One region of the Paenibacillus xylanilyticus genome, then DNA from elsewhere that is predicted to be linked to it. Evidence: riboswitches for the same ligand, from Rfam matches in the RefSeq annotation. Region 1 holds a riboswitch; the other holds the start of a gene.
The links. Region 1 has a riboswitch for S-adenosylmethionine ahead of F4V51_RS23980 (methionine ABC transporter ATP-binding protein). Riboswitches for the same ligand answer to the same signal wherever they lie in the genome.
Positions count from the first base shown of each region.

Region 2: it holds a riboswitch for S-adenosylmethionine, as region 1 does, so the genes downstream of both, metA (homoserine O-acetyltransferase MetA) here and F4V51_RS23980 (methionine ABC transporter ATP-binding protein) in region 1, are expected to answer to the same signal.

Region 1 covers NZ_CP044310.1:5,389,664-5,405,810, reverse strand. The annotation lists gene F4V51_RS24035 (metal ABC transporter solute-binding protein, Zn/Mn family) at 1-560, shown strand, start outside; gene F4V51_RS24030 (metal ABC transporter ATP-binding protein) at 654-1,412, shown strand; gene F4V51_RS24025 (metal ABC transporter permease) at 1,415-2,374, shown strand; gene F4V51_RS24020 (metal ABC transporter permease) at 2,374-3,246, shown strand; gene F4V51_RS24015 (Cof-type HAD-IIB family hydrolase) at 3,553-4,302, shown strand; gene F4V51_RS24010 (DUF456 domain-containing protein) at 4,357-4,797, shown strand; gene F4V51_RS24005 (putative polysaccharide biosynthesis protein) at 4,858-6,486, shown strand; gene F4V51_RS24000 (DUF2515 family protein) at 6,617-7,888, opposite strand; gene F4V51_RS23995 (thioredoxin family protein) at 8,007-8,351, shown strand; gene F4V51_RS23990 (COX15/CtaA family protein) at 8,650-9,588, shown strand; gene F4V51_RS23985 (Cthe_2314 family HEPN domain-containing protein) at 9,797-10,525, shown strand; SAM riboswitch class I at 10,649-10,789, shown strand; gene F4V51_RS23980 (methionine ABC transporter ATP-binding protein) at 10,915-11,949, shown strand; gene F4V51_RS23975 (methionine ABC transporter permease) at 11,951-12,610, shown strand; gene F4V51_RS23970 (MetQ/NlpA family ABC transporter substrate-binding protein) at 12,696-13,532, shown strand; gene F4V51_RS23965 (DUF2167 domain-containing protein) at 13,615-14,622, opposite strand; gene F4V51_RS23960 (SDR family oxidoreductase) at 14,944-15,726, shown strand; gene F4V51_RS23955 (NifU family protein) at 15,802-16,047, opposite strand; gene F4V51_RS23950 (YuzB family protein) at 16,128-16,147, shown strand, end outside.
Region 2 covers NZ_CP044310.1:1,948,402-1,964,548, reverse strand. The annotation lists gene thrS (threonine--tRNA ligase) at 1-1,911, opposite strand, end outside; gene F4V51_RS08950 (putative sporulation protein YtxC) at 2,328-3,281, opposite strand; gene F4V51_RS08945 (hypothetical protein) at 3,454-3,858, shown strand; gene F4V51_RS08940 (cation:proton antiporter regulatory subunit) at 4,163-4,657, shown strand; gene F4V51_RS08935 (cation:proton antiporter) at 4,662-5,900, shown strand; gene F4V51_RS08930 (YitT family protein) at 6,011-6,916, shown strand; gene F4V51_RS08925 (zinc-binding alcohol dehydrogenase family protein) at 7,043-8,056, opposite strand; gene F4V51_RS08920 (aldo/keto reductase) at 8,053-9,018, opposite strand; gene mqnC (cyclic dehypoxanthinyl futalosine synthase) at 9,233-10,372, opposite strand; gene F4V51_RS08910 (trans-sulfuration enzyme family protein) at 10,754-11,923, opposite strand; gene F4V51_RS08905 (PLP-dependent transferase) at 11,916-13,103, opposite strand; gene metA (homoserine O-acetyltransferase MetA) at 13,128-14,045, opposite strand; SAM riboswitch class I at 14,285-14,410, opposite strand; gene F4V51_RS08895 (hypothetical protein) at 14,672-14,815, opposite strand; gene corA (magnesium/cobalt transporter CorA) at 14,865-15,800, shown strand; gene F4V51_RS08885 (HRDC domain-containing protein) at 15,899-16,147, opposite strand, start outside.

The DNA.
Region 1 (16,147 bases):
GTCAGGAGACCGGAGGTACGGAATATGATCCACATGTCTGGTTTGATGTGAGCCACTGGATGCATGCAGCAGAAGCTGTACGCGATACACTTGTGGAGGCAGATCCGGATCATGCTGAGGCATATCAGGCTCAAGCGGAAGCGTATTTGGCAAAGCTTGAAGAGCTGGATAACGAAGTGCGCACAAAAATTCAGGAGATCCCTGAAGCGAGCCGGGTACTTGTGACCGCACACGATGCTTTTGGGTATTTTGGTGAGGCCTACGGCATGAAAGTGATGGGACTTCAGGGTATCAGCACAGCAGCCGAATATGGTGCGAAGGATGTCAGTGAACTGCGGGATTACCTCGTGGATAACAATATTAAGGCGGTATTTGTGGAATCGAGTGTGCCGGCAAAAGCGATGGAGGCCATTATTGCCGGAGCCGCTGAAAAAGGCCATACGGTCAGCATTGGCGGGGAACTCTTCTCGGATGCCATGGGTGCTGAAGGAACAGAAGAAGGTACCTATATTGGCATGATCCGTCACAATACCGAGACGATTGTAGAGGCGTTGAAATAATAATTTTAGCGAGAGAGGAGTGGAAACAGCATGAGCAAGACAACGTTATCTGAGAACATGCTTACGTCCGTTTATCCGAATGAATTGCAGGGAATGCAGCCTACAATGGCCCCTCTTAGTGTTCGGGATCTGGCTGTAGCCTATCATAAAAAGCCAGTCCTCAGCGGGGTTTCCTTTGATATACCGGAAGGACAGCTCATCGGCATTCTCGGTCCAAACGGGGCCGGGAAGTCTACTCTAATCAAGGCTGTACTCGGACTGGTGCCGAAAATGCACGGTGAGGTGCGGATATTTGGTCAGTCCTACCGTGAGCAGCGGCGCCGGATCGGCTACGTTCCCCAGCGGGAATCAGTCGATTGGGATTTCCCAACCCATGCGCTGGATGTGGTGATGATGGGCAGGTACGGTCACCTGGGCTGGTTCCGTCGTCCAGGCAAGAAGGAGCGTGATCTGGCTGCACACTGCCTTGAGCAAGTGGGTATGGGAGACTATATGCATCGACAGATTAGCCAGCTGTCCGGCGGACAGCAGCAGCGGGTCTTTTTGGCTCGTGCACTGGTTCAGGATGCAGACCTGTATTTCATGGATGAACCGTTTGCAGGCGTGGATGCCACAACGGAAAAGGCCATCATTTCCCTTTTGGAACAGTTGAAAAAGCAAGGGAAGACGGTACTCGTAGTTCATCACGATCTTGCGACGGTGGAGGAATATTTTGACCATGTGCTGCTGCTCAATGGGCGACTGGTTGCCGGCGGACCGACAAGCGAAGTGTTTGTACCGGATACGCTGCAGGAAACTTACGGAGGACGGATTGCGATGATCGGAAGCCGGACGGAGAAGGGCCAGGTGTAATGATGGGGAACTGGATCTTTTCCATTCTGTCTGACCCCAACACACGCTGGATTTTGCTTGGCTGTTTGTTGCTCGGGTTCAGTAGTGGCATTATTGGTTCATTTACCTTTTTGCGCCGCCAGAGTTTGATGGGCGATACATTGGCACATGCGGCATTGCCAGGGATCTGTATTGCTTTTATGTTAACGGAAACCAAGTCCGTAGGTCTCTTTCTGTTTGGTGCACTCGCTGCAGGAATCATTGCGACCTTCGGGATATCCTGGATCACCCGGTATTCACGGATTAAGCAGGATGCAGCGATGGGGATTGTGCTGACGGTATTCTTCGGTATCGGTGTAGTCATGCTGACCCGCATCCAGCATGGGGCCAGCGGAAGTCAAAGTGGGCTAGATAAATATTTGTTTGGTCAGGCGGCCTCGATGGTGATGACGGATGTATACGTCATGGGCGGTGTCTGTCTCGTTTTGCTCATTGCCTGTCTGGTCTGGTTCAAGGAATTCAAGCTTGTGAGCTTTGATCCCGGATTCGCCCGGGGCATGGGGCTGCCTGTAGCCATGCTGGAACAGCTGATCTTGCTGCTGACAGTCATCGCAGTTGTAGCGGGAATTCAGGCGGTCGGAGTTGTTCTTGTTGCTGCCTTGCTTGTGACTCCTGCGGCAGCAGCGCGCTGCTGGACCGATTCACTTGCACTTATGGTGCTGCTCGCAGGCATATTTGGTGCTCTGAGTGGTGCCACGGGCACCATCTTCAGTACGCTCGTTCCTAATCTGCCGACAGGACCCGTGACGGTCCTCGCGGCTACGGTATTGTTTGCCGGCTCGGCGCTGCTTGCTCCGCGTCGGGGGTTACTGGCTCGCCGTTTGCGAAGCATGCAGGCCAAATCGGCTTATCTTCGAGAAGAGCGTGCTACGCTTCAGACACTTTCCGCCCAAGGAACACAGCAGGAACGGGGGGAGCTATAATGGCTACATTTTGGATCATATTAACGGCTGTATTGGTTTCGTCCGCATGTGCCATTCTTGGATGTTTCCTTATCTTGCGGCGAATGGCATTGGTTGGGGATGCCATCAGCCATGCTGTGCTTCCCGGGATTGCCATTGCTTTTCTATGGAGCGGTTCCAGGGATTCCTTATGGATGCTGCTTGGAGCCACTATTTTCGGTCTATTAACGGTATTCTTCATTCAAAGCCTGCAGGCCGGGGGACTGTCTTCCGATGCATCCATTGGCATTGTATTTACGGCACTGTTTGCCGTCGGTGTTATTCTGATCAGTCTGAACGCCCAGCATATCGATCTGGATCTGGACTGTGTGCTCTTTGGTGAGATTGCCTACGTACAGTGGGATACGTTAACACTTGGAGGTACGGATGTCGGGCCAAGGGCTGTCTGGATGCTGGGTATTACGCTCCTGGTCATCCTGATTGTTATCGGACTATTCTATAAACAGTTCAAACTGTGCGCCTTCGATCCGGCGCTGGCAGCTGCCTGCGGTATTCCGGTCGTATTGTTCCATTACCTGCTCATGGGGCTTGTTTCCATGACATCCGTGGCTTCCTTTGAAAGTGTGGGGTCCATCCTCGTGGTAGGCATGTTGATTGTTCCTGCGGCGACAGCTTATCTGCTCACGGATCGATTGGGAAAAATGATTTTGTACAGCGTACTGGTGGGCGCTGCTTCCTCTGTTGGGGGCTATATGATGGCCTATGCATTGGATGCTTCCATTGCAGGCTGCATGGTGGCGGTAGCTGGAATTCTGTTTGTTCTGGCACTCCTGCTGTCTCCGAAACATGGCATTATCCTCCGCTACGCTCGTCGTAAATTCGCGACACGCTAAGAACGAGATTATAACCGTCTGCATACGCAGGCGGTTTTTGCTGTTTGGAAGGTGTGATATCGGGTATGACATCCATATAGATGAGGATTTCCCTTGATCTGCTCCAGCAGATAAGTGCATATGATCTTGTCTGCCTTCATATCGTTATTTGGATTGACCGTTATTTTGTTGCATCTGGATGATCTGTGGTAAAATGTCGTTAGCTGTGACGTCCGGAGCGTCCGCCCCTGCGGATACCGGGCGGTCTTTTTGTGAGAGAATCGATGGATAGAGAGAAGTAGAGAGACAACCGAGGAGGAATACTGCATGAGTGAACTTAAATACAAATTGCTGGCGCTGGATATGGACGGGACATTGCTCAACGATAATCATGAAATTACCCAGGAAACCGCCAAGTGGATACAGATCGCCATCCGGCGCGGGGTGCATGTGTGCCTGTCCACAGGAAGAGCCGTATTCCATGCAATGCCGTACGCGGTACAGCTTGGTCTGGAAACGCCGATGGTTACGGTGAATGGAAGTGAAGTTTGGAAAGCTCCACATGACCTGCACATTCGTCATCTGATGGACCCGGTTTTAATCCGTACCATGCAGGAGATTGGTGAGAAATATAACAGCTGGTACTGGGCATATTCGGTAGAGGAGCTGTTCAACCGTGAGCGTTGGACAGAAAATATTGAAGATCTGGAATGGCTGAAGTTTGGTTTCAATACGGAGGATGATGAGGTTCGTCATCAGATCATGATGGAACTGCAGCAGCTGGGAGGCCTTCAAATGACGAATTCCTCACCTGTTAATATCGAGATTAACCCGGCTGGCATTTCAAAAGCGAGTGGCGTGGCTGAGGTCTGCAAACTGCTGGGCATAGAAATGTCCGAAGTCGTCGCAGTGGGAGACAGCCTGAACGATCTGGCCGTGATCGAGGCGGTAGGTCTGGGTGTTGCCATGGGGAATGCACAGGAACAAGTGAAGGAAGCCGCCGATCTGATTGTGGCGAGCAACAATGAAGATGGAATCGTGGAAGTCATTCGTGAACACATTTTGAAGGGGGAATAACCTTTGCTTGCAACCGTTGGCTGGATTTTAATTGTGCTTTTGTTTGCAGTGGGAATGGCCGGAACGGTATACCCGATACTGCCTGGAGCTATAGCGATCTTTTTCGCGTTTCTGGTCTATGGCTGGTTCTTCAGCTTCGATCCGTTTGGTGTATGGTTCTGGATTTTCCAGATTCTAATCGTGGTGGTTCTGTTCGTAGCGGATTATGTGGTTAGTGCATGGGGCGTCAAGAAGTTCGGAGGCTCCAAGCTATCTACAACCCTGAGTACGATTGGTGTCATTATTGGTCCATTTGTCATCCCTGCATTCGGGTTGGTACTGGGACCGTTTATCGGTGCATTTATCGGGGAATTAATCGGCGGATCATCACCTTCCAAGGCTACAAAGGTTGGGTTCGGTTCCGTCGTTGGCCTGTTCACCAGTACGGTAATGAAAATTATTTTGCAAATTGTCATGATTGTTCTGTTTATTATCTGGGTAGCAAGATTCGCATAGACGTTCGGGATGGGCTTCAACCAGATGCACGTCCGTGTGGGGGAAAGAAGGGGAATTAGTTTGTCTAAGAAGGAAACATTCATTAAGGGTACGCTCATCCTGGCGGCCGCAGCACTCATTGCCAGAGTACTTGGTCTCGTGCAGCGGGTACCGCTAGAGCATATCCTTGGCGATATCGGTAACGCATCGTTTACCATCTCCAATACGGTATACTTAATGCTGTTAACCGTCGCAACAGCGGGAATTCCCAGCACGCTCAGCAAGATGGTGTCTGAACGCTACGCGCTGGGGCGCGCGGGAGAAGCACAGCAAATTTATAAGGCTGCCTTGATCTTTGCCGCGGTAGCCGGGGTTGTCATGTCAGCCTTACTGTGGTTTGCAGCGCCTTATTATGCAACATATGTATCCAAGGTACCGGAGGCTGTTAGTGCGATTCGGGCCCTTGCTCCGGCGCTGCTGCTTTTCCCGGCTATTGCCATGATGCGTGGTTACTTCCAGGGACGCGGCAATATGACGGCAGGCGGTATATCTCAGATTGTAGAGCAGTTCGCCCGGGTAGGTACAGCCATCATCGTGGCATATGTCATGCTGCAATGGAATTATGATGACAGAACGATTGCTGCAGGAGCTTCATTCGGTGGGGTGCTCGGCAGTATCGGTGCGTTTGCCGTCATGCTGTACTTCACCTTGAAGCTGCGCCGTAGTGATCGTGCAGCCCAGCTGGAGGTTGTTCGTGCAGAGCAGCTGCCGATGCGAGGGATATACAGTGATATCTTCAAACTGTCGATTCCCATTGTGTTATCGTCCCTTGCGGTTCCGGCGATTAACTTCATCGATTCATCACTCGTGGTTCCGCTGCTCAGTGGCCGTATTGGGCTAGAAGAGGCAACAGGGGTGCTGGCGATCCTCGGTGCGAAGGCGCAAAGTATTGCGGGAATCCCGCCAATTCTGGCCATTGCGCTTAGCCAATCGCTTGTACCTGTCATTTCGGCAGCCTTTGCACGCAAAGATGAAGCCCATCTCCAGAATCAAATTACGCTGGCCATGCGCATTTCGATTTTGACAGGCATGCCAATCGTCATTGCCCTATGTGCGGCAGCCTATTCGGTGAATGGATTACTGTTCAGTACGCCAGATGGGACTCCAATCATTACCCTGCTGACCTTCGGTACCATTTTCCAAATTACGATGATGACGACAAACTCCATTCTGCTTGGAGTAGGTAAACCGCGGATTACAATGATCAGTGTAGCTGCAGGGATTATCGTTAAATTGGTAGCAAGCTTGATCCTGGCTCCGATCTTCGGCATCTATGGGATCATTATTGCAACAGCATTATGTTTCCTGGTGATTACGTATCTGAACCTGCGCGTACTGAGAAAAATCGTAACCTTCTCGATCATGGGTGATCGCTGGGTTGGTTTCGTGGTAACTGTCCTGCTTGCTGCAGGTATTGGTTTTGGTGCAAACTGGGCTGGCAATTGGATCTTCGGTTTATTCCTGCCAGCACGTGTATCCTTCCTCATGACTTGCCTGGTTGTCGGTGCTCTCGTTGTGGTCGTATACCTGGTCATGCTCGTCATTCTTCGCGTATTGCGCAGAGATGAACTTGGCAGCTACCCGCGTATTTTGCAAAAGGTACTGCGGCCGCTCATGCGTCTTCAGCGTGGTTCGGGTCAGCGGGCATAGGTTGATGCCAAACATTCTTATAATAAGTACAAGCTCTGTCTGCTGCTTAAGCGGGCAGGGCTTTTTTATTCTGAAATCGTACAAGATGAACAGCTGACAGCCGATTCGAGAAAACCGTACTCTAGGTCGCTTAATGCAGCAATGTCTTGGCATCATGGGCAACGGCCGTTTTGAGCATCCCATATCGGTGTTCATGGCTCATTTCGAACAACCAGGGACGACGCGGTGCACTGAGGTGGCCAAGACTATCCCGATTTTGCAGCCAGTCCTGTCTGGTGATCGGTTCATATGGTGTGTCTTTCCATACGGCGAGCAGCTCTGGGCTGTATAATCGCCTACCTTCTGGCATCCATTCGTGTTCCAGCAGTTCCTGAGTATAGAATTTCGAATCGGCTGAGCCCTCCAAGCTCGTTGTGAATAGACCCGGCCAATATTCGGCACGTGAGCCCCTGTGGGGAACCGAACGGGCAAAATCGAGCACTTGTGTGTACACCTGCTCGGTGCCAAACAGCATGGCGTACAGGCTTTTGCCAAACATGATTCGTTCATCCAGCTTGCCAAAATGTTCGATTACCCTCCCGGCGAGTCCTTTTCCGCGCCCAAGTGGAAACACAATATGATTAAGCCCCGCGAGGTTGTGAAGGTGAAATGCAGGCTTGGAGAGTACTTCTTTTTGAAAATAAGGATGCTGTACGACCCGGCTCTCAATATAGTTCTGCTCATTAATAATTAATGCCACACTAAGCAGGGAGCTGCATCGTTCCAACCAGAATCGCTCCCAGATGGGTGTCATGAACGCCGATACGTGAAAATGCGATAGCAGGTGGAAGCAGCTTCGCCCGATTCGCCTGCTGTTCATGTAGAGCAGAAGCTGAGGATAGGCATCCTGGAAAATGAGTGCATTACAGCGCTCGAGCAACCGATACATATGCTCCCGATCTGTCTGGTTTTGCAAATTATGCATAAGGTTGCTCTGCAGATCGGTCATGTGATAACCACCGTTGCGGGAAACCATGTGGGCAAGCAGGGCCCAATGCAGTTCGGGATATTGGTCATAACATGCCAAATAGGCTGCTGTACGTGTGATGTTGCTTCGATTATTTTCCACCGTTAGCGTTTTAATTTCTTCCAGAATGATGCAATCCTCTTCACATAATGGGGCGCTTTTGGCATGGCGGGCAGAAGCCGTCTCCGTTCCGGGTAACAGGCGTTCGATTTCTCCCTTTAGCGTCTCAGCCATATCAGCTTCCCAAGCCAAATCTCGTGAAGGATGACGAAGCTGCGCCGAAGCCTTCCAAGCGGCCTGTTTACCACGCCATACTTCTCTGGCTGCTCCAGGAATGGAACGAACAATACGAAAGAGCGAATCAGGGGATACAGCTTCGTTTCGGGTGGAAGTCATCGCCTGTCATCCTTTCATCAGGGTTGGTTTTAAAATAAGTATGTGCTGAATATTTGACTTCCACTCGGCAATTTGCTTCACTAAGGATAAGACAAGGTACAGAAAGGAAGATGTTGTCATGGAACAGATTACATCCAAGCCTGCGTTTGATGTGGCCATTCAATCTCCTCGGCTTACCGTAGCGGTATTTAAGGCAGATTGGTGCGGAGACTGCAAGTACATTGATCCGTTTATGCCTGAGGTCGAGGAAAAATTTGCTCGCGATTTGACACTGATTGAGGTCGATGTGGATCAGGTGGGCACCGTTAGTGAGGAACAAAATATTTTGGGTATTCCAAGCTTTGTTGCATACACCGATGGTCGCGAACTTGTTCGCTACGTGAACAAACTTCGCAAGTCGAGAGAAGAGATTGAACAATTTTTGCAGCGTGCGGTTGAAGTTTACAATACGATTCATAAATAAAGGAAGGCACGGGCGAATTCGTCTGTGAATTCTAATTGGCGCCGTTCCTCTTCAAAAGGGGAAATGGCGTTTTTATTTTTGCTTTTTCAGGGGACAATATAAAGGTACATATAAGGTGATGACTTATTGGTCATTCTGTCGACAGACGTTAACATTTTGTCACAAAGCGAGGCGTCAATGACACTTTTATCCGGTATAATGAATTTAGTTGTGTTAGTTGTGAAATAAGTGTCAAAGTATCGAAACAAGCGGAGAGATCATTCTTCGCCATCTTAAACCAACAGCGGGTGAGAAAAAATTGAAGCACTTAACCTTGTTTAAATGGTTAACCGTATTAACTTGTCTTGTTATGTTCCTGGCTACGTTCGGCGGCGGGGTCGTTACCAAGACGGAATCCGGACTGGGGTGCGGCACGGAGTGGCCTTTATGTAACGGTAAACTCGTTCCTGCACATACTGTAGCCTCACTGATTGAATATTCGCATCGCGCGGTCAGCGCATTGGCTGGATTACTTTCCATTGCCTCTTTTGTTGCATTTCTACGATATGGCAAATCACGTCGTGATCTGCAGTTGTTTTCCTTCTTAACGTTGATCTTTGTCATTATCCAGGGGATTATGGGGGCTTTTGCCGTTGTCTTCTCCCAATCATCGGCGGTCATGGCGCTGCACTTCGGTTTTGCCCTGATTGCCTTTGCCAGTTCCCTGATGATGGCTCTCGGGATTAGGCAGGAGGCTCGTCATGGTGGTCTCGAAAGATTGAACAAATACCCGCGGGTCAGCAAAAGCTTCCGCAACCTGGTATGGTTCTCAACCATCTACACGTATCTTGTGGTATACACAGGGGCCTTTGTAAGTCATACCGACTCAGCTGGGGGATGCTCAGGCTTCCCGCTCTGTAACGGACAGATTATACCTGAACTGTCTGGTGGCGTGGCCGTAGCATTTGCTCACCGTGTAGCCGCTGCTTCCCTTGTTATTGTGATTGCAATCCTGGGGCATTATGCATATCGCAAACATCCGGATAATACGGAACTTCGGGCATTGGGCGTTGTATCTGTGGTGCTCATTCTGCTCCAAGTCCTGATCGGTTTTGGCATGATGCTTACCATCAGCCGTCCGGAAGTGTACATGTTCGTGGCTCTGGCTCACATGCTTGATATCGCCATTTTGTTCGGGATATTAACCTATATGAGTTTCCTGGTGTACAAGCTTCATCGACCAGCTGATCGTTTCTAACATTTAATTGTACAGAGTCGTTCATGGTTTCCAAATGCAAAGTCCGCCATCCAATGATGCACATCATTGGGCAGGTGGGCTTTGTTTGATGTCAGGCGGGGCAGGGCACCCTAATGTAAGCAGCGATCATACGTTTACTCTGATTCCGATTAGGTTTAATATTATAAATCATCTTATTGATCAGCAGAGTGGAAAGAGGAGGCTGTATATGCTGCGAACGTTGCTGGGTGAATTGCCGCGTCAGAATGAGGGCGTATTGGAAGAAGCGATCGAGTCCATGGTGGAGACACTCGGACTGTTACAACGACAGCTGGATTTGAATCAGGACCCGACTCACGATTATCGCAAACTGTACGTATGGACGCAGGGATTAATTTCTTCACTGGACGAGCTGGAGCAGGCCTGCTTCGCTGCTTCCCACTTCCGCCAGAAGGTCAGGGCTGGCTCCACCGATGACATGACCATTGAGGAGAAGGCCGAGTACGCCCGATACGTGTACTTCTACAAGGATGGGTTCATTCGTTGTTTTGCAATTCTGGATAAGACAGGCACGGTATTAAATGAAATTTTTAATCTGAACACCTCCAAGGTAAAATCCCATTTTTCGTATTTTACCGTGATGAGACAGTTTGGCTATTCGAAAATGCATAATGATCTTGCTGTTGAATTAATCAAAATTAAGGATGCATATCGGGAACCGATGAGCAAATTGCGCAAACGTCGGAATATGGAGATTCACTACATGAATTCCGAGATGCAGGATGATCTGTGGCAGCTTCATCAAACGTTGCAGGGGAAAGTGAAGCTTGAAGATCTGGATCAGCACCTGGAGGAATTGCGTCAGGGTGTGGATATGGTTTGCGAAACGCTAAAAGCATCTTATGGTTACATTAATAAAATGTGGCACAAGCAGGGCATGTCAGAAGTGGCAAAATAATTGTGTAATATTTACCTTTGACAAAGCGGAATACTTGGATTATACTGAGTTTCTAATTAAGCGTTACATGACATTAACATGCATACCATTTACATTTTACCACTGAACTTATAAATTTAATATTTCTTATCGAGAGCGGCGGAGGGACAGGCCCGATGAAGCCCGGCAACCGATTTATAACGACATGACAACCAGTCATACTTTATAGATGTTAGGTGCTAATTCCTACAAAATGGTGCACAGCACGATTTTGGCAGATGAGAAGGTATATTCTTTCGCGTGAAGAGCCCTTTTTGTTTCTGCAAAAGGGCTCTTTTTTATATGTCAGAGGGGAGTTTTCCTTTCATTCGGGTAAAGATACATGTAGGCGGTGGGAAGGAGAAGTCATATTGATCGAATTAAAAGGATTAACCAAGACGTATGGCAGAGGTTCAAAACAAACGACAGCCCTAGCCGATTTGGATCTAAAGATCGGTAAAGGTGAAATATTCGGAGTGATTGGACACTCTGGTGCAGGGAAAAGTACATTGATCCGTTGTATCAACCTGCTCGAAAGACCAACATCTGGTGAGGTATGGGTAGATGGAGTCAACCTAATCGGTCTCCATAAGACAGAGCTGCAGAAGCAGCGACGCAAGATTGGCATGATATTTCAGCACTTTAATCTGTTATCCTCGGCTACAGTATATGACAATGTAGCTTTTCCACTAAAGCTCGTGAATACACCTAAAGCTGATATTGACCGCAAGGTGAAGGAGATGCTAACTCTCGTTGGATTGGAGCATCATAGCAGCAAATATCCGGCTCAGCTGTCAGGTGGACAGAAACAAAGAGTTGGTATTGCCCGTGCACTTGCCAGTGATCCTTCCGTTCTGCTGTGTGACGAAGCAACATCTGCCCTTGATCCGCAGACGACAGCTTCGATTCTGAAGCTGCTGCTGGACATCAATCAGAAATACAATCTCACGATTGTTTTGATCACGCATGAGATGCATGTTATTCAGAGCATTTGTGATCAAGTTGCTGTCATTCATCAGGGGGGAATTGTGGAGCAAGGCCCAGTAACAGATGTCTTCCTTAAACCACAGCATGCCATCACGCGTGACTTCATGCAGCGTGATCACGATTCTGAGCTTCTTCTAGAAGAAGCAGCAATGGCACATGCGGGAGGAACAGTACTGCAGGATGGCCGATCACAGTTGGTCAAAATTTCGTTCTTGGGTGAGAAAACGTATGAAGCCATTCTGTCGAGAACCGTTCGTCAGACCGGAGTGGACTTCGCCATTCTGCAAGGTACGATCTCAAGGATCAAACAGATCCCATATGGCCAGTTGACCGTGCGGTTTGAAGGCGATGCAGATGCGATCAGCCGGACTGTGCAGGAATTGAAGGAGCAAGGGCTTGATGTGGAGGTGCTTCGTTAATATGGATTTTTCAACTGTACGTTGGGAAGAGATCGGTAAGGCCTCCATAGAAACACTGCAAATTCTGGGAGCTTCCGGTTTGTTCACCATCATTATCGGGTTGCCGCTGGGTGTGCTGCTATTCATGACAGCAAGATCGGCTTCCATCCAGTCACGTACAATCTACACCGTGTTATCCATTATTGTTAATATACTGAGATCAGTACCATTTATCATTCTGATTGTTGCCCTCATTCCGTTTACACGTTCACTCGTGGGTACAGCCACTGGGGTGCTTGGCGTCATACCGCCGCTCGTCATCGCAGCTGCTCCTTACTTTGCAAGGTTGGTCGAGACAACGCTGCGTGAAGTAGACCGTGGTGTCATCGAGGCGGCTCAGGCAATGGGAGCATCCACCGGACAGATTGTAAGACGTGTACTGCTTCCCGAGGCACTGCCTGGTCTGCTCGCTGGGATTACAATCACAATTGTAACGCTGGTTTCGTATACAGCCATGGCGGGTATGGTCGGCGGAGGCGGACTGGGTACGCTAGCAATTAACTATGGGTACTTCAGATACCAATATGAAATTATGATTATTTCTGTTGCATTTATGGTTATTCTCGTACAAGTTCTGCAAATGTTTGGCGATCAACTGGTTAAACTGTTCACCCGGAAATAACACATATATAGCATACTGCATCCATTCCATATCGAATGAATGCAAAGATGCAACAAAAAAATTTATTGGAGAAGGGGTTTTACTCATGAAAAAATGGTCTTTTGCACTGCTAAGCTTGATGCTGATTGCGGTACTGGCTGCATGCGGAAACAACAAGGATTCCGACAGTGGCGCAGATAATGAGGCAGGTGCACCGCGTACGGTGGAACTGAAAGTGGGAGCTTCTCCTACACCTCATGCTGAAATCCTGGAGAGCATCAAACCTGAGCTGGAAGCTCAAGGCATTCGTTTGCAGGTTGTAACATTCAACGACTATGTTCAACCAAATCAACAGCTTGCCGATAAACAACTGGATGCAAACTTTTTCCAACACCAGCCGTACCTGGACACAGAAAACAAAGAACGTGGTTTTAACCTCGTTTCGGTAACGCCTGTTCATGTTGAGCCTTTTGCTGGATACTCCAAAAAGATCAAATCTTTGGATGAACTCCAAGACGGCGCCAAAGTAGCCATTCCTAATGACCCATCAAACGGTGGTCGTGCACTTCTGCTGCTTGCAAAAGAAGGAATCATTACGCTGAAAGACAATACCAATATTGCATCCACCATTCAGGATATTACAGCTAATCCGAAAAACCTGGATATTATTGAGCTCGATGCAGCCATGATGCCTCGTCAGCTGGATGAAGCCGATCTGGTATTCATCAATGCCAACTATGCCCTTGAAGCTAACTTGAATCCGGAGAAGGATTCCTTGCTTATCGAGGATCTGCAAGGCAACCCTTACGCAAACATTCTCGTTGCCCGTGAAGACAACAAGGATGCAGATGCGATCAAGAAGCTGGCTGCTGCCCTGAATTCCGAAGCAGTTAAAACCTTCATCAAGGAACGTTATCAAGGTGCAGTTGAACCTGCATTCTAAATAGTTCTGTATTTTCATACTAAAAAGCATGTTAAAAGCCCCGCAATCTATCAAAGATTGCGGGGCTTTTATGTGCAAAACGTTATGAATGTCTATTAGGATCATGCTCTGAATTTCGATCAGATGTTGTACCTGTTTGCCTCGGGGACTCTTGTCCAGCGGCATGTTGCTGATAGGATTCCTCTATAGGTGATATGATATCCCGTTCGTTTGAATGGGAATCAGACTTATTTTTTCTTCCTGTCAGTTTTCGGCGTAACCAACTGAATGCGCCAACAATAGCAGCGACGATCACGAACCAACCCTTTTTGAGCAGAAGCAGCAGACCGACTTTCTTTGCCACGGCTACTCCAGCGCCTCCCAAAATAAGTCCAGTCAAACCAAGCTCCGATTTTTTATCTACAGATGCATTAAATTCTTCGTATTTGTACCCCTTATTTACGGTAAGGTTGCTGAGTACACTATCTTCGAATTGCTGGCGATTTTGTTCAAAATTCGCGCTGTCTGTTACCAGGATAACTCCGATATATCCTTCACGCGTCAGGACATTAACATTGTAATTCACAAGCTCTTCCTGCTGGGCATCCTTAAGGCCGAGGGAATACAGCAGTTGATGTGTATTATTGTCGTACGCAGGTTCGATATCCCATCCGGTGACAAATAGCTGATTGTCCGGAGTGGTTTTCTCATTCTGATCTTCAGTACCTCGTTTGTAGCTATCCAGAAGTTCGTCGGCATCCAGATCATCTTGATCACCGTCGTCGATATGTCCGGTATTATTATATTCAAACACGACATACCAGTTCGATTGTTCTCCAGCTCCATATATACTACCGATTTCAGTACCGTTTGGGAAAGAGTCACTGTCTTCCATAAAACGCTTGGTGTTGGAAGCGTCAAGATAAGTTAGATTTTCGGCAACTTGTAGTGTGGCCTTATCATCCAGGGAAACAGACGCTGGTCCATCAATCCATTCGTAATCTTGTGAGTTGCCATCATTGCTGCTTTCTGCGAATGCTTGTGGAGTAAAGGGGAGATGGAGCGCAGTTACGAGAAACATTGTCAAAAGTGCAGGTAACCATCTTTTCATTATGCTATTCCTTTCGAATGCATCATATAACGTGGAAATTACATGATTATATGTATTATGTCGTTATCATCATAAGAAAATAATGACTTATCGACATTACCATATGCGGTTACCACTGACAAGGTATTTATGGTGAATAAGGGTTATTTTTACTTCTTAGGACCTAGTCCAGTTCATTTTGGTAATTTTAAAATTAAGTATATAGTCCTCAATTTACACTTTTTTGCACATGGAACAGATTGGCGGGGTGTTGCAAGTTGTGAGGGGATGATAAATCTTTTATACTGGATGAGTGACTGCTCTTTGAAGAGGGGGATGGACGTGAAGGGGAAGATTGCCCTCATAACGGGAAGTGCCAAAGGTCTTGGAAAAATGACGGCCCTCCGTCTGGCAGATCAGGGATGCCATATTGCCTTGAATTACGTGCACAGCCGTATCGAAGCTGAAGCACTTCAGGCCCAGATCACAGCAAAAGGTGTACAGTGCATCGCCATTCAAGCAGACATTTCCAAAACGGAAGACATCGCCAAGTTGGTAGAACAGGTTGAAGTCGAGCTGGGCAGTATTGATATACTGGTGAATAATGCGGGACCTTTCGTTCGCGAACGAAGATTGTTTGCAGACTATACCGAGGCCGAGATTCAAATGTTGGTACAGGGGAACCTGCTGGGCCCCATGCTTCTCGACCAACGCGTGCTTCCGGAGATGCGACGCAAAAAGTGGGGCCGAATTATTCATTTTGGTTTCAGTCATGCGGGAGAGGCACGATCCTGGCCTCATCGTGCAGTTTACGCTGCTGCGAAGGTAGGTCTGGTATCCTTTACGAAGACGCTTGCTGTGGAGGAGGCTCCTTACGGCATTACGGTGAATATGGTGTGTCCCGGTGATATCCGGGGGGCCAATAAGGAAAAAACGATTGATGAATTAGCTGGCATAACCGATCAGGAGACGCCGAGAGGCCGTCCTGGGAGCGGTGAAGATATTGCTCGGGTGATTACGTATTTGTGCCTGGATCACTCCGATTTTATTACAGGCAACATTATGGATGTTTCGGGCGGGCTCGATCCTATACGTCCAACCATCCAGCGTGAAGAGGGACATTAGAGAAACGCACAAAAAAAGAGCCCTCCGCTTCGATTGAAGCGAAAGGCTCTTGAGGTTTATTTCGTGAAGGATTGATTAGAATACTTGTACGACTTCTTCGACACCGTCAACTTCTTCAAGAAGGGCGCGTTCAATCCCGGCTTTTAAGGTAATGGTGGAGCTTGGGCAGCTGCCGCAGGCACCGACCAGTTTCAGCTTAACGATGCCGTCCTCCACGTCGACCAGTTCCACGTCACCGCCATCGCGTTGCAGGAACGGACGAAGTTTGTCAAGCACGTCAGATACCTCATCATACATGGTGCTTTGTGCGTTTTCGCTCATATTTTTCAACTCCTTTCCTCTATATATTATATTACAATTGGCCGTAAATTAAAATGGTCAAACAAAGCAGGTGAACCTACATGAGACCGATTATTGAATT
Region 2 (16,147 bases), 3.0 Mb from region 1:
TTTCAGTTGAGCTACGATTTCATCCACAGGTTTCATGCCGAGATCGCCTTCTCCGCGTTTACGCACAGACACAGATTCAGCACTGCGCTCATTCTCCCCAACAACAAACATATAAGGCATTTTCTCCAGTTGTGCCTCACGGATTTTGTATCCAAGCTTCTCGTTGCGCAAATCAGCCTCGGCAGAAATTCCCGCGCGCTTCAGTTTCGCTTCCACTTCACGTGCATAATCGTCGAAGTTTCCAGATACCGGAATGACTTTTGCTTGAACAGGAGACAGCCACAGTGGGAATGCTCCCGCAAAGTTCTCCAGCAAGAATGCAGTGAAACGTTCCATTGTACTGATTACGCCGCGGTGAATAACGACCGGCCGATGTTTCTGACCGTCATCTCCGACATATTCCAGTTCGAATCGTTCTGGAAGCAGGAAGTCCAGCTGTACGGTGGACAATGTTTCTTCCTTGCCCAGTGCTGTTTTGATCTGCACGTCGAGTTTCGGACCATAGAATGCTGCTTCACCCTCTGCTTCATAGAAAGGCAAGTCGAGTTCTTCCACAACTTCACGCAGCATGCGTTGGGACATTTCCCACATTTCATCGTTTTGGAAATATTTCTCGGTATCCTGCGGATCACGGTAAGACAGGCGGAAGCGATATTCATGAATACCAAAATCCTTGTAAACCGTTTGGATCAATTCAATAACACGAGCGAATTCTTCCTTGATCTGATCTGGACGACAGAAAATGTGTGAATCGTTCAAGGTCATCGCACGAACGCGGTGCAAGCCAGTCAGTGCACCAGACATCTCGTACCGGTGCATCATGCCGAGCTCGGCAATTCGGATCGGCAGGTCACGGTAGCTGTGCATGCTGGACTTGTACACCATCATATGGTGCGGGCAGTTCATTGGACGGAGTACGAGTTCTTCGTTATCCATTACCATTTTAGGGAACATGTCCTCTTGGTAGTGCTCCCAGTGTCCGGACGTTTTGTACAATTCCACATTACCGAGAACCGGTGTATATACGTGCTGGTATCCAAGACTTTCTTCCAGATCCACAATGTAACGCTCCAGCGTACGACGCAGTTTGGCGCCATTTGGCAGCCAGATTGGCAGACCTTGTCCGACCAATTGGGAGAACGTGAACATTTCAAGCTCTTTACCAAGCTTGCGGTGGTCGCGTTTACGAGCTTCCTCCAGGAAGTGCAGATGCTCATCCAGCTGAGCCTTTTTCACAAAAGCAGTACCGTAGATACGCTGCAGCATTTTGTTTTTGCTGTCACCACGCCAGTATGCACCAGCGACATTCATCAATTTGAACACTTTGATCTTGCCTGTGGAAGGTACGTGCGGTCCACGGCACAGATCGAAGAACTCGCCCTGCTCATAAATGGTAATTACGCTGTCTTCCGGAAGATCACGAATCAATTCGAGCTTGTAAGGATCGCCCACTTCTTCAAACGTTTTGATTGCTTCATCACGGCTGACTTCCTTACGTACGATTGGCAGGTTTTCACTTACGATACGTTCCATTTCCTTCTCGATCTTTTGCAGATCCTCCGGGTTAAGCGGGTGTTCCAGGTCCATATCATAGTAAAATCCGTCTTCGATGACAGGTCCAACGCCAAGGTGAACCTCTTTGCTGCCATATAGGCGCTTCACAGCTTGAGCGAGCAAGTGAGCTGTACTATGACGCATCACTTCAAGTCCGTCTGGTGAGTCAAAAGTTACGATCTCTACCAAAGCTCCCTCGTGAAGTTTGGTCGACAAGTCCACCACAATTCCATCCAGTTTCCCTGCTACGGCGTTTTTACGCAATCCGCTGCTAATGGATGCTGCTACGTCCTCAATACTGCTGCCATCGGCGTACTCACGTACGGAACCATCCGGTAGTTTAATGTTAACTGCCATTTGTCTCATTCCTCCTGTAAATGTAACCTTGTCCATCAACATCATGGACTGATGATCTATTGCTATTCCTGCTGATTGGCAAAGAACGCAAAAAACACCCGTCCCGGTAAAGGGACGAGTGTTGTATACTCGTGGTTCCACCCTAATTCAGCTGCTTCATTCTTAATTGAAAATACAGCCCTCATTGGCATGACGGTAACGGGCATGACCCGGCATATCCTTACTCACGGAACGATGACATTCATCTCCGTTTTCAAAACTGCAGCTACAAAGGGGTAAACCAAACGTGGCATCCGGAGGAAATTTCAGCCTGGTTCCCTCTCTCTGCACCGACCGTGCGTATGGTCCTTGTCTTTGTCAACGCTTTTGCTTATTGGTAAAAGTTCATCCATAAAACATGTTAATTATTTCATGGATCAACAGTTATTATAATTGCCGAGATCACTTGCGTCAAGGCCTGACAGGAGGCCGGAACGAAGCACTTCACACTCCGGGCAATGATGGCATAATTGAACCTTGTCCTCGAAGATCTGGCGAATTGTCGATATAATCGGCAGATCGGGTGTGTTTGTATGAAGCATCACTTTTTCGGGAGATATCGAGATAAGTGTGCTTACAATCATGTCTTCAATATCCATTTCCAGTTCAAGACCAGGCATCTCCACGACGACTTGCTCATCTTTTTGTACAGGGAGCTGGTTAAACCCTGCATCTAGAACCTGAAATTCATGCGAGCCTTTGTGGACCAGATGAACCAACGGAACTTTGGCTTCCTGAAAGAACACAAAATATTTTAACAATCCCATGAATTCTTCGTATTGGCGATCCATCCAAAATTCATCCAGTGCGTACTCCACCAGTTCATGCAGTTCCTGCTTGTATTGCTTCATTCGAAAATGAAGAATGCCTTCCAGGTGAAAGAAATGAACCTCCTCCAGATCATGTCTAAGACCATTTGCGAGGGTTAAGCGCCGTTTCTCTCGAAGCCCTGGCTGATCCAGATCACCGTTAAATAACAAGGGCATGCAGATCCGGTGTACCTTCTCCACTTCATATTCATCCATAACGGAACAGGCCTTGGAAATCATGTTTTCTACAATGGAGCGCTCCCGGGTATCCATAATGAAATCAGCCAGTCCTTTGGCAAGCAAGTCACTGATCTGAGGCAGCCACTGCTGAAAATCCACGTGATTTTCATTCCCTCTGCAGACCCAGGCTGCTTTGCCGTCATTATGTTTGAAAGTGAGCCGGAAACCTCTTTTGCTTATATGTAAACCTTTGGTTTTTTCTTTGATGCAGCGATAAAATTGATCTGCTTCCTCTTGCCCTGACACATCGGTCCATACGGCGAACAGCTCCACAAGAATCACTCCTTTCCTTCCTGTTCAAAGTATATGGCAAGGCCGAGGGGGATATACGAAGCGGATTGATGGAAAGCGTGTCATCATTTCTCAGTATATTTGTAAAGAGGTTTGGAGTTCAGACAAAAATGTGTTATTATTTTGATAACAGTATGTTTCACGGAAAAGGGGGGAAGCCAAAATGAGACAACAACCTAGAATGCTCCGCAGTGCTTTTATCATCATTTTGTGTTTGTTCCAAGCGTTGTGCTTCCCTATTCCGATGCAGACAGAATCCGCTGTTGGCGTATCCGTTGATGCCACTTCCAATAAGGAAGTGTTATTGCAAATACCCGAAACTCAGCAAAAACCTGCTATCCGCAAATACTCGCAAGTCATGGTCAAGCTGATTGCAGTGACGAATAACAAGCCTGTATTTTTGGTGCTTGCCTTATTGCTGATGCTGCGAATTCCTACTCCGCGTCTGCCCTTTAAACCGTTGATTTGTCTGTTTAAGCGCAGATTATTTCTGCTACCCATTAAATTCACCAGTATGTATTTGTCCCTCGCCCCTCATGCACCAAGATACGTAAACGCCCTTCACTAAGCGTTGCACCGTATGTTTGGTTGCCATGCATAGAGACATCTCTGTCCAATAGACGGTGTACTTGTGCATAACTTATAACCCTTTAAGCAAACGTTAGTTAACGACAAAGTTAACAGTGTGTCACGATATTGTATTTGTCATATCCAATTTCTTTCAAAATTCAATGTATACGGCTGTGTGTCAGGAGTACCTGGCTCTGTTTGCCCGCATCATTTAATGTTTCTTCCAAATACAGATCATTCTATTTTCGGGAAATAAGCCTGTCTTCTGTGGCCAGCCCTCAATTTAAGGAGGCATATTATCCATGGATGTACGTGAAACAGATTTGCCGGGAATCGGCAAGAAGTTCCAGATTGAAACGAGCAGTGGAGATAAAATTGTGATCATTATTCATGATGACGGACGGCGTGAAATGTACCATTTTGAATACGACGATCCGGATCAAAGCATCTCCATGATTACACTTGATGATTATGAAGCCAGACAAATTGCCGCTATCGTTGGCGGATTGACCTATAAGCCTAAACAGCTTGAAAATATTGAAGTTACTTTTGACGATCTAATTATCGAATGGTACAAAGTCGAAGCCTCCTATGGATGCATTGGCAAGTCCATCGGTGAACTGGACGTACGTCAAAACTCTGGGGCAACGGTTATTGCCGTTGTAGAGAAAAACCACAAAAAACATATCAGCCCCGGTCCTGAGGTCGTGATTACTGCAGAGTCTACCGTTGTTGCCGTTGGCGAGCGCAACCAACAGAAACTCTTCAAATCCCTCCTCCTGACCGGAAGGGGGTGAGTCGATGGATCATCTGATTTTTGAAGTAGGTCTGGCGCTCGTTCTAATTGCTGCCGCTGGCCTCTTATCTGCCAAATTGCGTTTTTCGGTCGTCCCGTTTTACATTCTGATCGGGATGGCAGTTGGTCCACATGCCATGAAAATATGGCATCTGGACTTCCGTTTTATTGAAAGTCAGCCTTTCATCGAATTTATGGGCCGGATTGGTATCCTGTTCCTGCTCTTCTATCTCGGATTGGAATTCTCGGTAGGACGTCTGATCAAATCCGGTAAATCCATTGCCGTCGGCGGTTCGATCTATATCGCGATTAACTTTACGCTTGGATTAGTTTTCGGATTTGCATCCAATTTCCCACCTGCTGAGGCACTTGTTATTGCTGGGATTACCACCATATCCTCCAGTGCCATCGTGGCCAAGGTGTTAGTCGATCTGAAACGTACTGCCAATCCGGAAACGGAAATGATTCTTGGAATTATCATGTTCGAAGATGTATTCCTGGCTGTGTACATCTCCATCCTATCCGGATTGGTGCTCAGTGACTCATCCTCGATCGGAGGCGTCATCGTATCCGCGCTTATCGCGCTTGGATTCATGCTTATTGTCATCATACTGGGGCGCAAAGCGACTCCACTGCTCAACAAATTGCTTAAAATACGCTCCAATGAATTGTTTTCACTTGTGATTTTTGGTGCATTGTTCCTGGTAGCCGGATTCTCCGAAACCATTCACGTGGCCGAGGCCATCGGTGCATTACTAGTTGGTCTGGTCCTTGCAGAGACAGAACACGCCAAACGGATTGAGCATCTGATCCTGCCGTTCCGTGACTTCTTCGGAGCCATCTTCTTCTTCAGCTTCGGATTGTCCATTGATCCTCTGTCCCTTGGCGGAGAAGCCGTATGGCTGGCTCTGATTGCTGTTGTGATTACGCTATTCGGTAACTTCCTGGCAGGCATGCTGGCTGGACGCAGTGCGGGACTGTCTCCAAAAGCTTCTGCTAATATTGGTTTAACCATTGTATCCCGCGGTGAATTTTCGATCATCATGGCCAACATGGGTAAAGCCGGTGGACTCTTGCCGCTTCTCCAGCCGTTTGCCGCACTGTACGTACTGATTCTGGCCATTCTTGGACCGTTATTAACCAAAGAGTCCAAACATGTGTTTAGAATTTTGGATAAAATATTCAAGTTCAAAGATCCTCGGAAGAAGAAAGAAGAACCGAAGGTTTTACAGAAAGAAGGATAAAATCTGTACCTGTTCAGAACAGGCACAGGATCGTAACTGCGGCTCCTCGCCGATCTTCTGTGATCAACCCAGGGAGAATGGCTCGCCAGCCGCACAAAGGAGGATGACGTATGAAAGCACCTCTGATATCGGCTAATCCGGTGCCACAAACCGCTAAAACCAGAATATCATCCACGCGCCGCTTCCTGAATCTTTTGCTGGTGATCGCCGGTGGGATTCTGGCCTCCGTGGGACTTGAATTATTCCTGCATCCCAATAAGATTATTATTGGAGGCATTACAGGCCTATCTTCTCTATTCGCCCATTGGACTGAGATGAGAATTGGATTGTTCCTGTTCTTATTCAATGTTCCGTTTATATTTTTATCCTACAGGCTGGTACAAAAGAAATTTGTACTCGTTACTGTACTGGGTCTGGTTGTCTTTTCGATTGGTGCCATCGTGCTTCATCCCATGCCGCCTCTAGTTGAACATCCGCTGGCTGCCGCCATGTTCGGCGGATTATGTCTGGGTGTTGGAATCGGACTTGTGGTGCGGTATGGCGGGACACTGGATACGCTGGAAATCGGTGATCCGTCCTCCCGGCCACCTGAACGAGTATTTAGCGGGAAACGGATGCTTATCGAAAAAATAATCATGCTGCTCAACTTGCTGATTCTGACAGCCGCTGGTGTTGTCTTTGGTTGGGATCAAGCGATGTACTCTGTTATTGCCTATCTTATTGCATATGAAACGGTCTATATCGCGTTCCGCGGATTTACGACCACTCGCAAATTGTACATTCTGACTACCCAAAGCTCGCAGGTTGAAAAAGCCGTTCGCAAACGTCTGCGACGGGAACCCAGATCTCCTGTACCCTCTTCAGAATCTGTTTCCTTATTGCCTGCTGAAGGATGGATTCATCACATTCCGGGGGCATTGTACTATGAAGTTCACTTTCTGGAGATGATCTGGTTGAAATCCATTGTGCGCCATATTGATCCGCACGCTGGGATTATCACCCATCCGGAGAAATGACCCAACGACTTGAACCCCAAAAACCTCTCTCTGACCCTGTGATAGAATATCACTTCAGGTTAGAGAGAGGTTTTTTATTCCTGCAATTATTCCTTTTTCTTTATTTTCAATATCCTACACTTACTTTTACAGTTCAACTATAGCTTTAACTACATGTGTATCTGGGAGCAACCACTTGTCCATAGCGGAAGGAAGCTCAGTTAAAGGCTCTCGGTGCGTAATGTAGCCATCCATGCTGAGCTTTTTCTGCCGCAAAGTCGATATCACTTGCTCAAAATCCGCACGCGTTGCATTACGGCTGCCCAATATGCTCATCTCTCGCTTATGAAACTCAGGATCATGAAACGTAATATCGGCTTTGACCAATCCTACATAGATCAATTGTCCACCATGAGCTACATACCGAATGGCCTCATTCATGGACTGTACATTACCTGTTGCATCAAATACAGCTGAAGCGTAATCCCCTTCTGTCACTTCAGCAACCTTCTCCATCACTTGATCTGTTGCCTGTATTACAACATCTACCCCGGCCCAGGTGCGGCTTAGTTCCAATCGGTCCAGGTTCCGATCAATGGCGATTACTCGGGCACCTGCCTGTTTCGCAAAAGCCATGACACCAAGTCCGATCGGGCCTGCCCCGATTACTATAATCTGTTCCCCAGGCTGCACACCTGCTCTTCTTACGGCATGAGCACCGATACTGAGCGGTTCAACCATCGCTGTTTCATCCAAGGTAAGTCCTTCCGCCTTAATCAAATGGGAAACAGGCACGCTGATTCTTTCGCGCATCCCTCCGTCCACATGTACTCCCATGACCTGCATAGATGCACAGCAATTGGTTTTCCCTGTTCGACAGGCAATACAGTGACCACAGTGCAGATAGGGAATAATGCTTACCTGATCTCCAACTTGAAGGCCAGCAGTATTCGGGCCAATGTCATCAATGATCCCTGACAGTTCATGTCCCAGAATACGAGGATAGGTAAAATAGGGCTGGTTGCCTTTATACGCATGCAGATCCGTCCCGCAGATGCCAATCCGCTTGATTGATACAATGGCCTCATGTTCAGCTCGAATGGGTTCGTCGGTTTCCTGTATTGTCAAACGATTGATCTCTTCACACACAACAGCCTTCATCCCTGTTCCCCCTTCGCTGCTTTCTGTTGTGGTTCGTTATACTCGGGACGACCACTAGTCCACGTTATGTTATGAACGGGTGCCAGAATACGTAGTACCTTTGCCAAAAGCTCTTCATCGAGTGGTTCATCTACCCACTCTGCATTATGACGGATGTTATTTTCACTTGCGCTGCTCACCAGTGTGGTTGGGATCTGTTCATTGGCCGTAGCAAACTGCACAGCCAGCTTGGCAATATTCACACCTTGCTCTGCACAGAACTGCGCAGCTTCAAGACAGACTTGTTTGACGCGTTCATCTGCCGGATGCCAGGCGGGTGTGCCTCTTGTACCTAATAAGCCCATCGACAGAGGCGAAGCATTGACAAGGCCAACTCCCTCTTTTTCCAATAACGGCAGCAGGGACAATAGTGAGGTATCATTCAATGCATAATGACAATACGAGATGATGGCATCGGCATCAATCTGCGGCAGCACTTTCTCGAACAAGGGCAGGGGCAGACCACAAACTCCCGCATGACGAATGACACCCTGCTCTTTCAGTTCCAGCAAGGCTGGATAGGCTTCTTCAATAATGATCTCTGCTGGTGCAAACTCAATATCATGGAGGAACAGAATATCGATATAATCGGTGTTCAATCGGTCCAGACTTTCTTTGACACTATCCTGAATGCGCTTACGGGAAAAATCAAACTCATTCTCACCGTATCGTCCCGCCTTTGTTGATAAAATATATGAACTGCGAGGATGGCTTCGTATCGCTTCTCCCAGTACCGTCTCTGCCTTGGTTAGACCATAATAGGGTGACACATCTATATAGTTCATTCCGGCATCCAGAGCTGCATGTACCGTACGAATCCCTTCCTCGCGGTCAATATCGCGAAATACCGAACCCAGGGAAGAAGCACCAAAACTCAACACAGGTACATCGAGACCGGTCCTGCCAAGCATCCTTCTTTTCATTCACTTGCTCCTCTCCAGCATGTCTGTGGCTCCGTTTCTTTCATTTTAACAGTTCAATATCATTATAAAATATCGCCATATGCGTAATATGTACTCTTTCATGACCTCGGAATAGCCCCTTATGGCAAGCATCCTACAAAAAAACACGGATTACCCATTCAATGGGTAACCCGTGGTCTTCATTCTATTATCTAGATTTAGATAAATTCTCTTATTAGTTCTGCATGACAAAATCTTGCTGCACCGAATTCTCTTCTTCATCAAACATGCGCAGGATATCGTATCTTGTATTACGCTGTGCTGGAATATAACCCGCCTCACGAATGAGCTGAAGAATCGAGCCAATATTGACTTTGTATGTAGCACCCGCAGCGGATACGACATTCTCTTCAATCATCGTGCTGCCGAAATCATTACAGCCAAATTCAAGTGATTTTTTACCGATTTCAGGACCCATGGTTACCCATGAAGATTGAATGTTTTTGATATTATCAAGTACAAGTCGGCTGATCGCTACCGTCTTCAGGTATTCTTCCGGAGTTTGGCGCTCCAGTTTCAGATTCGTATTATCCGGCTGGAAAGTCCAAGGAATGAATGCCAGGAAGCCTTCGGAGTCATATTTGTTCGCAATACACTCATCCTGGGCTTCACGTACCCGAAGCAGGTGAAGTGCACGTTCTTCCATTGATTCGCCCAAACCGATCACCATTGTTGCAGTTGTGTTCATCCCGATCCGGTGAGCTGTCTGCATAACGTCCATCCAGTCGCGCCATGAACCTTTCAGACGGCTGATTTTGCGGCGTGTACGGTCATCCAGAATCTCAGCACCTCCACCTGGCAAGGAATCCAGTCCAGCTTCGTGAATGGCACGTACGACCTCTTCCAGCGTAAGACCATCCGAAACTTCTACCATTTTCATAATCTCCGCTGGTGAGAAGGAGTGCATGGTAATGTTCGGGAAACGTTCTTTGATTGCTTTTAACAGATCCGTGTAATAGCTGAAAGGCAGGTTGGGATTCGTTCCGCCTTGCATCAGAATCTCAGTACCGTTCACATCTTGTGTTTCCTGAATTTTCTGGAAGATCACTTCGTCAGGCAATACATATCCTTCATCTGATCCAGGTCTGCGATAAAAAGCACAAAAACGGCAGTACACATCACACACGTTGGTGTAGTTGACGTTACGCCCAATGACAAATGTTCTGTATGGCTCAGGGTGCATACGCTTCATAATAACATTGGCAGCTGCCCCGATTTTGTCGACTTCATTCGATTCAAATAGCTGAATGGTGTCTTCCAGGTCTAATCGTTCGCCCCGAAGAGCTTTATCTAAGATACGGTCTACCGTACTCATCGTAAAAAGCCTCCCTCATGAAGAGAAAATATGTTCACGATCCGTCCCGACTTGTATATATGCCAGTCTTGTGCATGATTGGTTGGTTCCAAAGGATTGTGCAGAAATAGAAATTCTAGATGGATTGGAACCTTTCGATCCATTCTGGTTATTGAAAAAACGGCTCATTGGGAATCTATGCATAAGACGCATCGCTTGCAAGTGCTGGTGGCAACATCGCATTTCTGTACTCTGTCTATCGTAACACAGGTTACATGTGAAAAAAAGCACCTTATGGAAAGGTGCCCTAAATTTAAGTAAAAATATTGACATATTCATTCTATTATAATTCCAGCTTTTTTAGACTTATTTATTGATTGCTCTATTAGCTCAAAATGATGATTATGATTCCTGAAGCGCCTGATCCAGATCGGCAATCAGATCGTCGATATCTTCCAGCCCGACTGAGAAGCGAAGCAGCCCATCGGTAATGCCCCGTTCAAGGCGAACCTCAGCAGGCATCGCTGCATGAGACATCATCGCCGGATAGGACAAAATACTCTCCACAGCACCCAGACTGACGGCCACAATTGGCAGTTTGACCCGGTTAAGCACCGCTTTGGCACGATCACCCGAACCTACGTCAAATGAGACAACCGCTCCATAACCCGTGGACTGGCGCTCGTGAGCTTCACGACCCGGATGCTCCAGCAGTCCAGGATAGTATACTGCGGTAACATCGCTGCGTCCGCTTAGCCAGGCGGCCAGCTTCGCCGTGCTTTGTTCACTGTGTGCCATACGCGCTCCAAGTGTTTTCATGCCGCGCATCAGAAGCCAGGATTCTTGAGCACCGAGTACGGTACCAAGTCCATTTTGAAGCTGTTTAAGCTGTCTCCCCAGCTCTTCGGTACGGGCAACGGCAAGTCCTGCAAGTACGTCACTATGTCCACCAAGAAACTTGGTTGCACTATGTACAACAATGTCCACGCCGAGCTCAATCGGGCGCTGATAATATGGCGTCATGAATGTGTTATCGAGAATGGTGATTAGTTCATGTTCCTGTGCCCAGGATGTGACGGCAGCAATATCCGTGATCCGCAGGGTTGGGTTGGAAGGTGTCTCCATATAGACAGCCTTCGTATTTGGCTTAATGGCCGCCTTCACCTCTTCAATATTGGTCATATCCACAAACGTCGTCTCAATTTGCATTCTGCTAAGAATGGATGTGAGCAGTCGGTATGTTCCTCCATACACATCTTCTGTTACGATCATATGGTCGCCTGCCGAGAACATCAGGAACACACTGGAGATTGCAGCCATTCCTGAAGAGTAGGCGAATCCTCGAGCTCCACCTTCAAGCAGTGTGATGTAATCCTCCAACGCTTGACGTGTCGGATTACCCGAACGGCTGTAATCATGCTGTGGTGGATTAAAGATATCAAAATGATGGAATGTGGATGCCTGGTAGATCGGTACGCTGGAGGCTCCTGTTGTTTTATCCACTTCGTCACCAAAATGCAGCAGCTTCGTATCAAACTTCAATTCGGATTGCTTGTTGTTCTGCTCACTCATGATGTACGCCTCCTTCAACCTCACGCTGCGCAGCTTCCAGGGCATTCCCCAAATCCGCAATCAGATCTTCTGCATGCTCAATTCCTACGGAGAAGCGTAGCAAGCGGTCATCGACACCTATGGCGTCGCGTATTTCGAGCGGGATATCTGCATGCGTTTGTACCGCAGGATACGTCATCAATGATTCAACGCCGCCAAGACTCTCGGCAAAAGCAATTAACTTGATATGGCGCAGCAGCGGTTCAACTAAACGGGCATCTTTAACTTTGAAAGAGAAGATGCCTGTGTTTCCTCTAGATTGTTTCTTCTGCACTTCGTATCCCGGGTGATCTGACAAACCAGGGTGATATACTTCCCCCACCGATGGATGTTCCAGCAAATACTTGGCAATGGTAAGTGAATTATACTCATGTCGCTCCATTCGCAGCGCGAGTGTCTTCATGCCTTTCATCAACTGATAGGAATCACTTGGAGATAGTACCGCACCAATGGAGTTATGCAGGAATGCCATTTCGGCTGACAATTCCTCGCCCTTGGTGATAATCAATCCGGCAAGCACATCGTTGTGTCCACCCAGGTATTTGGTTGCGCTATGAACAACGATATCTGCTCCGAGCTCGATCGGACGTTGGAAGAATGGCGTCAGCAGTGTATTGTCCACAATCGTCAACAGGTTATGGCTTTTCGCCCAGGAGCTGACCGCTTCAATATCCGTAATCATCATAAGGGGATTGGTTGGCGTCTCGATAAATACAGCTTTGGTGTTCGGCTGACGAATGTCTTCCATGGCCACCAAATCATTCGTGTCCACGTAGCTTGCCGTTACGCCAAACCGGGACAGGATACGCTCTAGAAGACGATACGTTCCCCCATACAGATCCAGTGAGACAATCAGATGATCTCCCTGTCCAAACATGGCGAAGATCGTTTGCAGCGCTGCCATGCCTGAGCTACAGGCAAAACCGGCATCACCGGATTCGAGTGCAGCTGCAGCTTCTTCCAGTACCTTACGTGTTGGATTGGTCGTACGAATGTAGTCAAAGCCTGTGCTCTGCCCGAGCTTTGGATGTCGGAACGCCGTTGATTGATAGATGGGGAAATTCACGGCACCAGTTCCCGGCTCATTGACGGATCCGATTTGAGCCAAGCGGCTTTCGATTTTTAACTTATTGTCTTCCATTGCAGTATCCTCCTGTAATCTCGATTAGATTTGCGGGCCAATATCGTAAGGCGTCTCCTGATACACATAGTAATTGAGCCAATTAGAGAATAATAAGTTTGCATGTGCCCGCCAGGTTGCCGGAGGAACACGGGATGGATCGTCATTTGGAAAATAGTTTTTTGGCAGTGCGATATCCAATCCCTTGGATGCATCGCGGTCATATTCCCATTTCAAGGACAATGGATCATACTCCGCATGCCCTGTCACAAAAATTTGTTTGCCGTCTTTGGTGGCAACGAGGAAAATGCCAGCTTCCTCCGATTCGGCCAAAATTTCGAGGTTATCGTTTTTCTCAATATCCTCGCGCCGAACTTCGGTATGACGGGAATGTGGAACATTGAACACTTCATCAAATCCGCGAAGCAGCTGTACGTGAGATTTGTTGATCGTATGTGGAAATACGCCAAAACACTTCTCTTCCAGCGCTACCTTAGGTACACCGAAATGATGATACAGACCAGCCTGAGAAGCCCAACAGATGTGCATGGTCGATGTAACGTTGGTTTTGGTCCAATCGAAGATCTCCTGGATTTCCTTCCAATAATTCACGTCTTCGAAATCCATCTGCTCAACAGGGGCACCTGTAATGATCATTCCGTCAAAACGGCGGTGTTCAATCTCATCAAAGGTTTTGTAGAACAGATTCAGATACTCCTGTGACGTGTTCTTCGATGTGTGGGACTTGGGATGAACCAGAACGATATCGACCTGTATAGGGGTGTTCCCCACCAAACGAAGCAATTGGGTTTCTGTTGTTTCCTTGGTAGGCATCAGGTTTAATATAGCAATGCGTAGTGGACGAATATCCTGCTGGTAAGCATGTGTCTCGTCCATTACGAAGATGTTCTCACCTGCGAGGACTTCCTTGGCAGGCAGTGCGTCTGGAATTTTAATTGGCATGATGTACAACTCCTCCTTGTGCATAGATAGATGCAGCCATCACAGGCTTGATGTGTACCACATCAAAATCGTTCTAGACTGCCATGAGCTTGTCTATAGGTGGAGAATTGCAAAAAGCGCAACGCTCTAACCTGACAAACTCAAGTTCCATAGCGAAAATCAGTGCTGAGAAGTCGGTGCATATAACAAAGACCTTCCTCGGATTCCGAGAAAGGTCATATGTAAATAGATATGCGCCTCTCTCATCTCTCAGTTACAACAGTGCCTCAATGGACACTTAGTCGCTGCAAGAATTAGCACCGTGCGGTATACCGCCGGTTGCCGGGTTTCATCGGGCCAGTCCCTCCACCTACTCTTGATAAGATTTCGCCTTATTCGATTGTGTAATTAGTGTACTTCACCGTCTACTTTAAAACATTAATCCTCTCACGTCAAGCATGTAGTTTTATGTCTGTTCATGTAGGCCGGAACCGTTTGTCTATCGCTGTCATACACTGCTTCAGGGCGCGAAATAGACACATTTTTGCGCTTGAAAGCACCATGTACCAGCGGTATACTAAACAAGTGTTGCAAACCCTTATGTGAGAGGTGACATATTCAATGGATGGCGACCCGAGGCCTGACTGTCAGCCGTATTCCGACAAACTGCATAGAGAATTGACATCAGCATGCCGGCAGCGGGACGTTATTTCCGTTTGGTTATAGAGCGAACGCAGTCCTGACTTCCAGGCTCCGCTGCCGACCGGCTGATCTGTTCTTTTTGCGCCCATATTGATGAAAATCCGCCTGTTTGGCGGGTGCAGAAGGAGTGGATGAACGATGAAAATCCGGTTGGTAAACAACGGTGTATTTATCCCGGTGGACGATATTGAGCAGGCGCTAACGCCACCAGCTGAGGGATTTTACTGGATCGATGCAGACGTTGATGATCTGGCGGTACTTCAGCCGCTGTTCATGATGCATGATCTGGCTGTAGAGGACTGTTTGAGTGATGAAGAGCAGCGTCCTAAGATTGAAATTTATGAGAGCCATTATTTTATTGTCGTAAACAGCATTCGTTTTGATGACGAAGAGATCTTTTTGCGTGCGGTTAACCTGTTTCTAGGGAGACACTATATCATTAGTGTTACGAAGCAGAAGGTCAGCGAACTGCGGACCTTGAAGCCTATTCTGTGGGAACAGGAAGTCAGCACTCCCGATCGTCTTCTGTATCTGTTGGTCGACTTGATTGTGGATAACTACTTTACCGTCGGCGACCGGATCGAAGCACGCATTGAGAAATTGGAAGAAGATATTTTGATGCATACGAAAAAGTCCCATTTGAATGAAATTATCGGGCTGCGCAGTGAGATTCTGTGGCTCAAGAAAGTGCTTGGACCTCAAAAAGAGGTCATCAATACGCTCAACAAAAAGGATTTGCGTCTCATCGATGACCAGCTGCAGAAGTACTTCAGTGACATCTATGAGAATGCTGTGAAAATATCCGAGACGTTCGAGACTTATCGAGACCTAATGGGAAACTTGCGAGAAGCCTACCAATCCAGTATCGCCAACCGGGCGAACGAAATCATGCGCGTGTTTACCGCCATTACAACGGTGTTCATGCCCCTGACGGTCATTACCGGCATCTATGGGATGAACTTCAACAACATGCCTGAGCTGGACTGGAAGTATGGATATTTTGTAGTCATTGGCCTGATGGTGACCCTTGGCCTGAGCATGTTCTTTATTTTCCGCAAAAAAGATTGGATCTGAACGTATTCATTCAAAAAGACGAAGCACTCCATTCAGGGAGAAACAGCTTCGTCTTTTTTTCTGTACTCAAAAACTTCTCTCGAAACGATATGGGCTGCCTAGCCCGCGTTCCGCTCTGTTTCTACATGTCTTCGGAATCGAATGCGGATCATGCGCAGTCTCTCGTACACTTGCTCCAGATTGCCGCTAACCGGCTTATCCCCGCCGTATACTCTATGTAATACAGGTTTCAGGAAACTGTCTCCCAGCTCCTCGTATGCACTCCAGACCGCCTCCTGCTCCTGCTCAGGCATGACTGCAAGCTCTGCATCCAGGAGGCTATCCGTATCATAACCTTCCGTATCGAG